One region of the Pseudomonas kitaguniensis genome, then DNA from elsewhere that is predicted to be linked to it. Evidence: riboswitches for the same ligand, from Rfam matches in the RefSeq annotation. Region 1 holds a riboswitch; the other holds the start of a gene.

Region 1 (5,693 bases):
CGAATTTACGAACCTGAAAACCTGATGGAAGGCGAGCTGCTGCAGCAGATGCTCGCCAGCGAGGGCATCGAGGCGCACCTGGTGGGGCGCCATTTACTCGGTGGCACCGGCGAGCTGCCGATTTTTGGCCTGCTGGGGCTGGAGGTCGGCAACGACCAGGCCGCCTATGCCCGCGAGCTGATTACCGCCTACATCGGTGCGCAGCCGCTACCTGGCGAAGAACCCGACAGCTTCCCCGACGTGTTGGTCTGTTAGGCTGTCGGTCGGTTTACCCAAGAGTCGTGTTACCCCATGTGTGGACGTTATGCCCTGTTTCGCTGGAACCCCACGTTTGCTGCCTTGCCGGGCTTTCCGGCCGACCAGCAGGCCCAGTGGAACATCTCCCCCAATGATTCGGTGCTGATTCAGCGCGCCACCGACGGCCAGCACACCCTGGCCCGCGCCCGCTGGGGCCTTACGCCGCCTTGGCTGACAGACCTGTCGCGCACCCCGGCTCACGCCCGCGCAGAAACCCTCGCTGAGCAACCGATGTTTCGCGAAGCCTTTCGTCAGCGCCGCTGCCTGCTGCCGGCCAATGGTTTTTACGAATGGCGTGGCACGTTGCGCAAGCGACCTTACTGGCTGACGCCGGGTGAAGGTTCGACGCTGTTTTTTGCCGCAATCTGGGAAGCGTATCCGGTGCAGGAGCAGGTATGGCTGAGCACGGCGGTGGTCACCCAGGCTGCGCAGAGTCAGCGCCGGCCATTGATTCTGGATGCGGCGGGGCAAGCGGCCTGGCTGGACCCCGAAACCCCATTGCCGGTGTTGCAGAGCTTGCTGGCGAGTGAGCCGGCGGCGCTGCGCGAGCGCGTGCTGGCGAATATGGTGAATGATCCGAAATTGAATGGCCCGGAGTGTTTGACGCCGGGTTGACAGGTCGCGCGCGCTATCAGCGTGTGGGATGTATCGGTTATTGGGCGGTTACACGTCTTTTGTATCTGGCGCCGATACACATGACCGCCTACGATACGCGCCATGTTTTCAGGGAGCGTGTTCATGAAGAAGTCATTGGTCGTAAGTGGGTTGTGTGCGGCGCTGCTGCTGGCCGGTTGCCAGTCGGTTAATACCACCAGCGGCGGGGCCGTTGGGGTCGAGCGCAAGCAGTACATGTTCAGCATGCTGTCGAGTCAGGAAGTCGACCAGATGTACGCCCAGTCTTATCAAAAGACGTTGGGTGAGGCGAGCGGCAAAGGCATGGTCGACAAGACCAGCGCCAACGCCAAGCGTGTACAGGCGATTGCCGACCGCTTGATCGCCCAGGCGCCGAACTTCCGCCCGGATGCGGCGCAGTGGAAGTGGGAAGTCAACCTGATCAAAAGCGACGAGATGAACGCCAACTGCGGGCCTGGCGGCAAGATCTTCGTGTACAGCGCGTTGATCGATAACCTCAAGCTTACCGATGACGAACTGGCTGCGGTGATGGGCCATGAAATCGCGCATGCCCTGCGCGAACACGGGCGTGAAGCCATGTCCAAGGCTTACGGCATCCAGATGGCCAAGCAGGGCGCCGGTGCCTTGTTCGGTCTGGGCCAGGACAGCCTGGCGCTGGCCGATACCGTGGCCAACTACGGCATGACCTTGCCCAACAGCCGCGCCAATGAAAACGAAGCCGACCTGATCGGCCTCGAACTGTCGGCCCGCGCCGGTTACAACCCGAATGCGGCCATCACGTTGTGGAACAAAATGGCCAAGGCCTCGGAAGGTTCGCCACCGGAGTTCATGAGCACGCACCCGGCTTCCGACAGCCGAATCGCCTCGTTGCAGGCGGCGATTCCGAAAGTGATGCCGCTTTACCAGCAAGCCAGCAAGTCCTGACGGGGCGAACGGCAAGAAGCAAGCCGCAAGCCGCAAGAAGCAAGCTACAAGCCGCAAGAAACGGCGCTGCTTCTTCTTGCAGCTTGCAGCTTGCAGCTTGCCGCTTAAAGCTTGCCGCTTTTAAAGCTAGATCCAACCGCTGCTCTGCATGGCTTTGTAGACCGCCACCACTGCGAGGATGAAAAACGCCGTAGCCGCCAGTCGACGGATCAGCTTCAACGGCAGTTTATCCGCCGCAAAATTCCCCGCCAACACCACCGGCACGTTGGCAATCAGCATGCCCAGCGTGGTGCCGATGATCACCAGCCACAGCTCCGGGTATTGCGCCGCCAGCATCACCGTGGCGATCTGCGTTTTGTCACCGATTTCTGCGAGGAAGAACGCAATCAGCGTGGTCAGGAACGGCCCGAACTTGCGTGTGGTACTGGCTTCGTCATCGTCGAGTTTGTCCGGCACCAACGTCCACAGCGCCGTGGCGCAGAAGCTCGCCGCGAGTATCCAGTGCAACACTGCATCCGAGAAGAAGCTGCCGAACCAGGCACCCACGGCACCCGCGGCGGCATGGTTGGCCAGGGTCGCGGCGACGATGCCGGCGATGATCGGCCAGGGTTTGCGAAAGCGTGCGGCAAGTATGAGCGCGAGCAATTGCGTCTTGTCGCCGATTTCGGCCAAGGCAACGACTGCGGTAGGGACGAGCAGAGAATCCAGCATCAGGTAGGTTCCAGGGGCGGGTCGACACGGCTATGACACGTACAGCCTTCCCGCCCCGGGTAAGGTGTGCGTGTCATAGGTCTTGTCAAACCCCGGCCCGTCTGTGCGGACTCCTGGGTCGCATACGCCATGGTCTGTTGACCAAGTATGTTGACGTATGCCGGACGAGCGTGGGCTCGTGGGAGACTACTCCCCTAGGACGGAGCGGATTCTGCCTAGGCAAAATCCATTCGGCAAGCCTTCATTGGGAAAAATATTTCAGGGCCGCTTGGCACGATAAATGCGAAAACCCTGGCCTTGCGCCTTGACTGCGCACACGCCCAAGTGCTCTTCGATCAGCGGTTGATACTTCAGGAAGCTGTTCGCAACCAACCGAAGTTCGCCGCCTTTTGCCAGATGTTTGCCTGCTTTTCGCAGCAAGTTCTCGGTCGCTAAATAGTCGGTGTGCACCCCGACATGAAACGGCGGGTTGCTCAAAATCGCGTTCAAACCCATTGGCGCAGCGTCAATCCCATCACCGGTCAACACCTCGGCTTCCAGGCCATTGGCCGCCAATGTCAGGCGGCTGCTGGCAGCGGCGAAGGCGTCCACGTCAAGCATCGTGACGGTGTTATGCGGGTACCGGCGTTTTACCGCCGCCCCCAGCACGCCGGCGCCGCAACCGAAGTCGAGCAAATGGCCGCTGGGCAATTTATCCAGATGCCTCAGCAACAGCGCCGTGCCGCGGTCCAGCCGGCCATGGCTGAATACGCCCGGCAAGCTCACCACCTTGAGTGGCCCATCGGCCAACGGCACCTCGAAGACTTGGGCGAGGCTTTCCAGTCCGACCGCTTGCGGCGCGTTGGCCACGGTGATCTGCCACAGTTGGCAGTGCCGCGCGTTATCCAGCTTGCGCGGTTTGCCGAAGGGGCTCATCTGCTTGGCGGCGCTTTCGATACCGCTTTTTTTCTCGCCCACCAGGTACAGCTCGGCGCCGGGCAGGCGCGCGGCCAAGGCGTTGAGCAGGTAGTCGGTGAGGTCTTTGGACTTGGGCAGGAAAATCACCGCCGCATCAAATGCCCGCTCGGGCACGTTCACGCCAAACTGGCTGCGCTCGGGGAAGCGCGCGTCGAGCGCCGCCTGGTCACCGGCATGCCAGCTCCAGCCGTGCGCATTGGGCAAGCGGCCGAGCAAGTCGTCGGCGGGCAAACCTGCCAGCAGCACGTTGCCTTGAAAAAGTTCGGCCTGACGAAGCAGTACTTCACTGCGCGGATCCATGGTCTGCTCCTTGAAAAGGGGCGCAGTTTATCAACTGACGACGCGCAGCGGGGCGCCGCTGAAAAAGCCTCGGGCGTTTTCGGCCAATTGGCCGACGATTCGTTGCCGCGCCTCGCGGCTGCCCCAGGCGTTGTGGGGTGTGACGATCAGCCGAGGGATGTCGGCGGCCAGCAGCGGGTTGCCCTGCACTGGCGGCTCCACGCTGAGTACATCGGTGGCCGCGCCGCCCAAATGGCCGCTGCGCAAGGCGTCGGCCAGTGCCTGTTCGTTGATTAAACCGCCGCGCGCGGTGTTCACGACAAACGCGCCCGGCTTGAGCAGCGCCAGCTCACGCGCGCCGATAAAGTCGCGCGTGTGTTCGTTCAGCGGGCAATGCAGGGTCAGCGCATCCACTTGCCCGAGCAGTTCATTCAGCGGCACGCGGTCGGCGCGGGCAGGGCGGCCAGGAATCGCGCCGAGCAGCACGCGCATGCCGAAGGCTTCGGCCAGCCGTGCCACGGCACTGCCCAGTTCGCCATGCCCGAGCAGGCCGAGGGTTTTGCCTTGCAGCTCGACGATCGGATGGTCGAGCAGGCAGAACTGCTTGGCCTGTTGCCACTTGCCGGCGCCGACGTCGCGTTGATAGTCCTGCAAACGTGTGGCCAGGTTGAGCAACAGCATGATTGTGTGTTGCGCCACCGACGGCGTGCCGTAGCCCTGGCAATTGCTCACGGTAATACCCTGGGCGCGTGCAGCTTTGAGGTCGACGTTATTGGTGCCGGTGGCCGACACCAGAATCAGCTTGAGTTCAGGGCACGCCGCCAGGGTTTGCGTGGTGAGGGCGATCTTGTTACTGATCACCACGTGGGCGCCTTGCAGGCGCTCCAGTACATTTTGCGGCGTGGTGTCGGTAAACAACTCAAGCTCGCTGAAGCTGTTGTGCAACTCGCTGAGGTCGAGGTCGCCCAGGTCCAGCGACGGGTGATCAAGGAAGACGGCGCGGCGATTGTTCGTCATCAACTGTACCTTTTGCGAGAGGGTTCGAAGGCGTAATCTGCCGAGCCTATCAGATGGGTTAATCCGTTACGCAAGGGAGTGAGCATGTACGCCGCCGAGTTTTTAACCGTAGCCTTGATTCACTTGTTGGCGGTGGCCAGCCCTGGCCCGGATTTCGCCGTGGTGGTGCGCGAAAGTGTGACCCATGGCCGCCGCGCCGGAACCTGGACCGCGCTGGGCGTGGGTTCGGCGATTTTCCTGCACGTGGGCTACTCGTTGCTCGGTATCGGTTTGATCGTGTCGCAATCAATCGTGCTGTTCAATGCGCTGAAATGGGCGGCGGCGGCGTACCTGCTGTACATCGGCTTCAAGGCCCTGCGCGCGCAGCCGGCCAAACCTGTCGCCGAAGGTGATTTGCAGCCTGAAGTGGGCGAGCGCACGCCGCGTGGGGCGTTTACCGCAGGTTTTGTGACTAATGGTTTAAACCCTAAAGCCACGCTGTTTTTCCTGTCGCTGTTCACTGTGGTGATCAATCCGCACACGCCGCTGGCGGTTCAGGCCGGTTACGGCGTGTACCTGGCGGTGGCGACGGCGTTGTGGTTCTGTCTGGTGGCGATGCTGTTCAGCCAGCAGCGCGTGCGTGCCGGCTTTGCACGGATGGGGCATTGGTTTGATCGAACCATGGGCGCGGTGTTGATTGCCATTGGTGTGAAGCTGGCGTTTACCAGCATGAAATGACCAAGGCCCTGGCGGTGTGTCAGCCAAGTATTTTTCAACGCCCGAAAGCCGACCCAATCCCCCAAGCAGAACTCGGTCAAACTGTGGGAGGGGGCTTGCTCCCGATGGCGGTGGGTCAGTCAATTCATGTATCAACTGTAAAACTGCTATCGGGAGCA
Region 2 (5,693 bases), on a different contig from region 1:
CTCGCGGCAGAGCATCAGCGCGGTGGTGCCGATGCCACTGGTGCCGCCGTGAATCAACGCACGTTGGCCCTTGTGTGCACCGCCCAGGCCGAACAGGTTGGCCCACACCGTAAAGAAGGTTTCTGGAACGGCCGCCGCGTGAATCCAGTCCATGCCATCCGGGATCGGCAGCGCCTGGCTGGCCGGTACGGCGCAAAACTGCGCATAGCCGCCACCGTTGGTCAGTGCACAGACCTTGTCGCCGAGGGCGTATTCGTTGACACCGGTGCCGAGTGCAACCACTTCACCGGCCACTTCCAGGCCTGGAATCGGGCTCATGCCGGGTTTCATCGGGTATTTGCCGGCGCGCTGCAACGCGTCAGGGCGATTGACCCCGGCGGCGTGCACGCGAATCAGAATTTCACCGGGACCTGCCACCGGCACGTCGGCCCTGCGTGGCTGCAAGACTTCGGGGCCACCGGGGGTGGTGATTTCGATGAGGGTCATTTCTTTGGGAAGCGTCATTTGAACATTCCTGTAGCGATGAGCGTATGAGCTGGGACCGTGCCAAGGCGTCAGCGGTTCAGCACGATCATACGCAGCTATGGCGCAAGGTTTGCACCAGGCAAAAAAAGACCGGGCAAGCCCGGCCAAAAGAGCAGAGGGCAGGGCAGTTGCTTCAGCGGTTGAGGAACGCCAACAGGTCTTGGTTCAACTGCTGGGTGTGGGTCGCCGCGAAACCGTGTGGCGCATCCTTGTACACCTTCAGCTCAGCACCCTTGATCATCTCGGCCGCAACCTTGCCCGTGGTCTCGAACGGCACAACCTGGTCGGCGTCACCGTGGATCACCAGGGTCGGCACGTCGATGGTGGCCATGTCCGGGCGGAAGTCGGTTTCGGAAAACACGCTGACGCAGTCCAGCGTGGATTTCAGTGAAGCTTGCAACGCGATTTGCAGGGTCTGGCTTTGCACGCCTGCGGAGACAGTCTGGCCTTTGTTGAGGCCAAAAAACGGCGTGCTGAAGTCGGCAATGAACTGCGCGCGGTCTTTCAGCAACGCGGCTTTGATGCCGTCGAATACGTCGGCCGGCACACCCTGTGGGTAGTCTGGTTTCTGGCCCAAGAGTGGGGTGACGGCACCCAGCAATACCAGGCCGGCAACCCGCGCGCTGCCATGGCGAGCGATGTAACGCGCAACGTCGCCGCCGCCCATCGAAAAGCCCACCAGGGTCACGTCGTTCAGGTCCAGGTGTTCGATCAACTGGGCAATATCGTCGGCGAACGTGTTGTAGTCGTTGCCGGTCCACGGTTGGTCTGACCGGCCAAAACCACGGCGGTCGAACGCAATAGTGCGAAAGCCACGGCTGCTGAGGTATTCCATCTGGTATTCCCACATGTCGGCGTCCAGCGGCCAGCCATGGCTGAACAGCACGGGTTTACCGCTGCCCCAGTCCTTGAAATAGATCTGGGTACCGTCTTTGGCAACGAATGTACTCATACAAAACTCCTGATTATCGAGTAAAAAAGCTCGGCATAACGAGTGATGCAAACCGGGCGCCGATAGGTTCTTGACCCTGGGCACTGGCGCAACGTTCCTTGTACTTGCGCCACTGGCGACGCGTTGCGATAGCCGTTGATCGATTGAACGGTTCAGGGTTTATGCTGGTCAACTGACCTCTACCGTCACATCAACAGGTGAACCAAATGGCCAAGACTTACAGCTACGCCGCGCGGGATTCCAAGGATTCGCTCAAGCCTTTTACCTTCGAGCGCCGCACCCCAGGGGCGGATGACGTACAGATCGAAATTCTTTACTGCGGCGTGTGCCATTCCGATTTGCATACCGCGCGCAATGAGTGGCACAACACCCTGTACCCGTCGGTGCCGGGCCATGAAATCGTCGGCCGCGTTACCGCAGTCGGTGCCGATGTAAAAAAATTCAAGGTCGGTGATTTGGCCGGTGTCGGTTGCATGGTCGACAGTTGCCAGGCGTGCGCATCCTGCGCCGAGGGCGACGAGCAATACTGCGAGAACGGCTTTACCGGCACCTACAACGGCCCGGTGTTTGGCGGCGAAAACACGTACGGCGGCTACTCCGACGCGATCGTGGTCAAAGAAAAGTTCGTGCTGCGCATCTCCCACGACGACGCCAACCTGGCGGCCGTCGCGCCGCTGCTGTGCGCCGGCATTACCACCTATTCGCCGCTGCACCACTGGAAGGTGGGCCCTGGCTCGAAAGTCGGTGTGGTCGGTCTGGGTGGGCTCGGCCATATGGCGGTGAAGATCGCGCATGCGATGGGCGCACACGTCACGCTGTTTACGACGTCGCCGAACAAGCGTGAAGACGGCCTGCGCTTGGGTGCCGACCAAGTGGTGGTGTCGAAGAACCCGGATGAGATGGCCAAGGTCACCAACAGCCTGGACTTCATTCTCAACACGGTGGCCGCGCCGCATGACCTTGATGCGTTCCTTAACCTGCTCAAGCGCGATGGCACCATGACGCTGGTGGGCGCGCCTGACAGCCCGCATCCGTCGCCTGCGGTGTTTAACCTGATCTTCAAGCGCCGTAGTCTGGCGGGCTCGTTGATTGGCGGCATTCAGGAAACCCAGGATATGTTGGACTTCTGCGCCAAGCACAAGATTGTTTCGGACGTTGAGATGATTGATATACAGGAGATCAACGAGGCCTATGAACGCATGCTCAAGGGCGATGTGAAGTATCGCTTTGTGATTGATATGGAGAGTTTGAAGAAGGAAAGCCACGCGGCCTGAAAGCCCACTTGAGGGCTTGAATCAAAGGCTTTTTGTGGGAGCGGGCTTGCTCGCGATGCAGGCAACTCGGTATATCAGGCACACCGGGTTGATGCCATCGCGAGCGAGCCCGCTCCCACATTTGACTGCATTCTCGGCTAATCAGGCCGACAAGTGCTCGTACAAAATCGTCGCACCCACCAGCATCAGCACCACGCCGCCGACCATCTCGGCACGTTTGCCCACCACCGTCCCTAACACTCGGCCGAGCATCATGCCGATGGTCACCATGGTCATGGTCGCCAGGCCGATCGCCGCCGAGGCCAGCAGAATATTCACGTCGACAAACGCCAGGCCCACGCCGACCGCCAGTGCATCAATGCTCGTCGCAAAAGCCGTGATGGCGAGGATCATGAAGGAATGCTGCGTCGGTTTTTCAACCGATTCGTCGTCTGGCTTGAAGCCGTTGTAGATCATGTGCGCGCCCAGCACCACCAGCAGCGTGAAGGCGATCCAATGGTCCCAGCTTTCTACCCAGCGTGTGGCCGCATGGCCGATGGCCCAGCCGATCATCGGCGTGATCGCTTCAATCACACCAAAGATCAGGCCTGCGCGCAGGGCTTCGGTCAAGCGTGGTTTGTGCAGGCTGGAGCCTTTGCCAATCGCCGCCGCAAAGGCGTCAGTGGACATGGCAAGCGCGAGGAAGATCAGCGAAATGGGGTTCACGGTAAGCGTTCCAGTCGGGCTGTATGAGTCAACGACACAACCACACGCCCGACTTTAGGCATGGATGTGTCGCTGGTCTCACCAACCACAACGGTGTTCGTACCACGGCAGGTTGCCGAATATGTTGATACGAACGCTTCTGACCGAGTCAGAAGCCGGTTACTCCCCAACGAAGGGCTGCAGCATAAACGCCACGACATGAAAAATTCGTTAACCTGTGTTTACGCCACCCGGAAGACCTTCGACGCCCACCCACCCCAGTCGAGGTCCTGCGCCCTATTCATTGTAATATGCTCAACCAATTTGGCCGGTCTACGTTGACTGCGCGCGCAACTAGAGTGAACTGTGATGCAGGCCACCCGTTTAACCTTGATTTGCCATGCCGCCACGCTGTTTCAAAAACAAGCGCGGTTTGCTGATGATGAGCCCATCACGATGGACTGGCACAGCGCCGCCTTATCGCAAGCCGGTCGCTTCAAAAAAAGCCTGCGCGTGGTGTGCGGGCCAGAGGCCAGAACCCGACAAACAGCCGGCTTGTTCAGCGACAACGCACAGCTTGAAGACGCCTTGCGCGACGCTGATTTTGGCCGCTGGAAAGGTCAGCAAATCAGCCAGCTTGGCGACGACGAGTTAAGCGCGTGGATGGCCGACAGCGCCAGCGCGCCGCATGGCGGCGAGTCGGTGGAGCAGGTGTGCGCACGGGTAGGGCGCTGGATGAAATCCCTCGAATGCCAATCCGGGCACATAGTGGCTATTACCCACCCATTTGTGATTCGCGCCGCAATGCTGTACGCCTTGCAGTTCCCGGTTTCGATGTTCTACCGGATCGACGTTGAGCCGCTGTGCAGCACCGAGCTGCGCTTCAACACCGTGTGGCGCCTGCGCCTGGAAACTCACGCCTGAGCCCGCGAACATGGCAAAATCTACGCCCCGCACTGAGAGCAACCCATGAAACGCATCCTGATCATCGGCATTGGCGCCGGCAACCCTGACTACATCACGATGCAGGCCGTGAAGGCGCTGAACCGCACCGACGTGTTTTTTCTGATGGACAAGGGCCAGAGCAAAAACAAGCTGATCGACCTGCGCCGCGAGATCTGCGAGACCTATATCACCGAACCCGGCTACCGCTTCGTCGAGGCCGAATGCCCCGAGCGCGTGCGCGGCGATATTGACTACACCACCGCCGTACAAGACCTCAACCGTGACAAGCAGCAGACCTTCGAACGCATGATCAACGAAGAAATGGCTGACGGTGAAGTCGGCGCGTTCCTGGCCTGGGGCGACCCTGCGCTGTACGACAGCACCCTGCGCATTCTGCAGGCGATTCTGGCCAGCGGCCGCTGTGAATTTGAGTTTGAGGTAATCCCCGGCATCACCAGCGTGCAGGCCCTGGCCGCCCAGCATAAGGTGGCGTTGAACCGCATCGGCCGTTCCGTCGAGATCACCACCGGGCGCCGGTTGGCGGCGGGGCAGGCGAGTGATGCAGACACCCTGGTGGTGATGCTCGACGCCGAAGATTCCTACCGCAGTGTGGCTGATCAGGACCTGGATATTTACTGGGGCGCCTACCTGGGCACGCCGGATGAAATCCTCATCAGCGGCAAAGTCAGTGAAGTGGCAGAACAAATCGAACGGGTGCGCAAGGCTGCGCGCCTGGAAAACGGTTGGATCATGGACACTTATTTGTTGCGCAAACCCTGAGGTAGCTTCCCCATGCTCAAACTGTTTGCCCTGGCGTTGACCCTTTTCGCGGGCTCCGCACATGCCGATTCTGAACTGCACACCGACTTGCCGTTGGCGTACCTGGAACAGACTCAAAGCGAGGCGCGCAACCAGCCGCTGGTGATTTTTTTGCACGGGTTTGGCAGCAACGAGGAAGACCTGTTCGGCATCAAAGACGCGCTGCCGTCGACGTGGACCTATTTGTCGGCGCGCGCGCCGCTGCCGGTGCCCCCGAATGGCTATCGCTGGTTTACCAAGACGCCGGGTGATGGCGATTACGATGGCGGGACGGCTGATTTGCAACGCAGCGCCAAGCTGATCGAAGACTTTGTCGGCAAAGCCACGGCCAAGTACCACACCCAAAGCGATCGGGTGTTCCTGGTGGGGTTCAGCCAGGGCGCGATCATGTCTTACGAGGTGGGCTTGCGGCAGCCCAAGTTGCTGCGCGGTATCGCAGCGTTGAGTGGCAGTGTGTTGCCGGTGCTCAAGGCTGAGCTAAAGCCCAGCGCAGC

What was found. A riboswitch is a leader RNA that binds a small molecule or an ion and turns the genes downstream of it on or off. The one in region 1 is predicted to bind manganese.
Region 2: another riboswitch for manganese. It lies ahead of mntP (manganese efflux pump MntP); the one in region 1 lies ahead of ACOZK9_RS26565 (TMEM165/GDT1 family protein).

The regions. Positions count from the first base shown of each region.
Region 1 covers NZ_JBLZPT010000040.1:5,721-11,413, reverse strand. Annotated here, with positions in the region: gene ACOZK9_RS26580 (putative signal transducing protein) at 1-255, shown strand, start outside; gene ACOZK9_RS26575 (SOS response-associated peptidase) at 292-912, shown strand; gene ACOZK9_RS26570 (M48 family metallopeptidase) at 1,036-1,854, shown strand; gene ACOZK9_RS26565 (TMEM165/GDT1 family protein) at 1,981-2,565, opposite strand; yybP-ykoY riboswitch at 2,653-2,773, opposite strand; gene ACOZK9_RS26560 (methyltransferase) at 2,824-3,822, opposite strand; gene ACOZK9_RS26555 (2-hydroxyacid dehydrogenase) at 3,853-4,818, opposite strand; gene ACOZK9_RS26550 (LysE family translocator) at 4,903-5,535, shown strand.
Region 2 covers NZ_JBLZPT010000026.1:38,159-43,851, forward strand. Annotated here, with positions in the region: gene ACOZK9_RS23445 (NAD(P)H-quinone oxidoreductase) at 1-504, opposite strand, end outside; gene ACOZK9_RS23450 (alpha/beta fold hydrolase) at 659-1,477, opposite strand; gene ACOZK9_RS23455 (NAD(P)-dependent alcohol dehydrogenase) at 1,684-2,751, shown strand; gene mntP (manganese efflux pump MntP) at 2,893-3,456, opposite strand; yybP-ykoY riboswitch at 3,469-3,636, opposite strand; gene ACOZK9_RS23465 (histidine phosphatase family protein) at 3,805-4,359, shown strand; gene cobF (precorrin-6A synthase (deacetylating)) at 4,405-5,160, shown strand; gene ACOZK9_RS23475 (alpha/beta hydrolase) at 5,173-5,693, shown strand, end outside.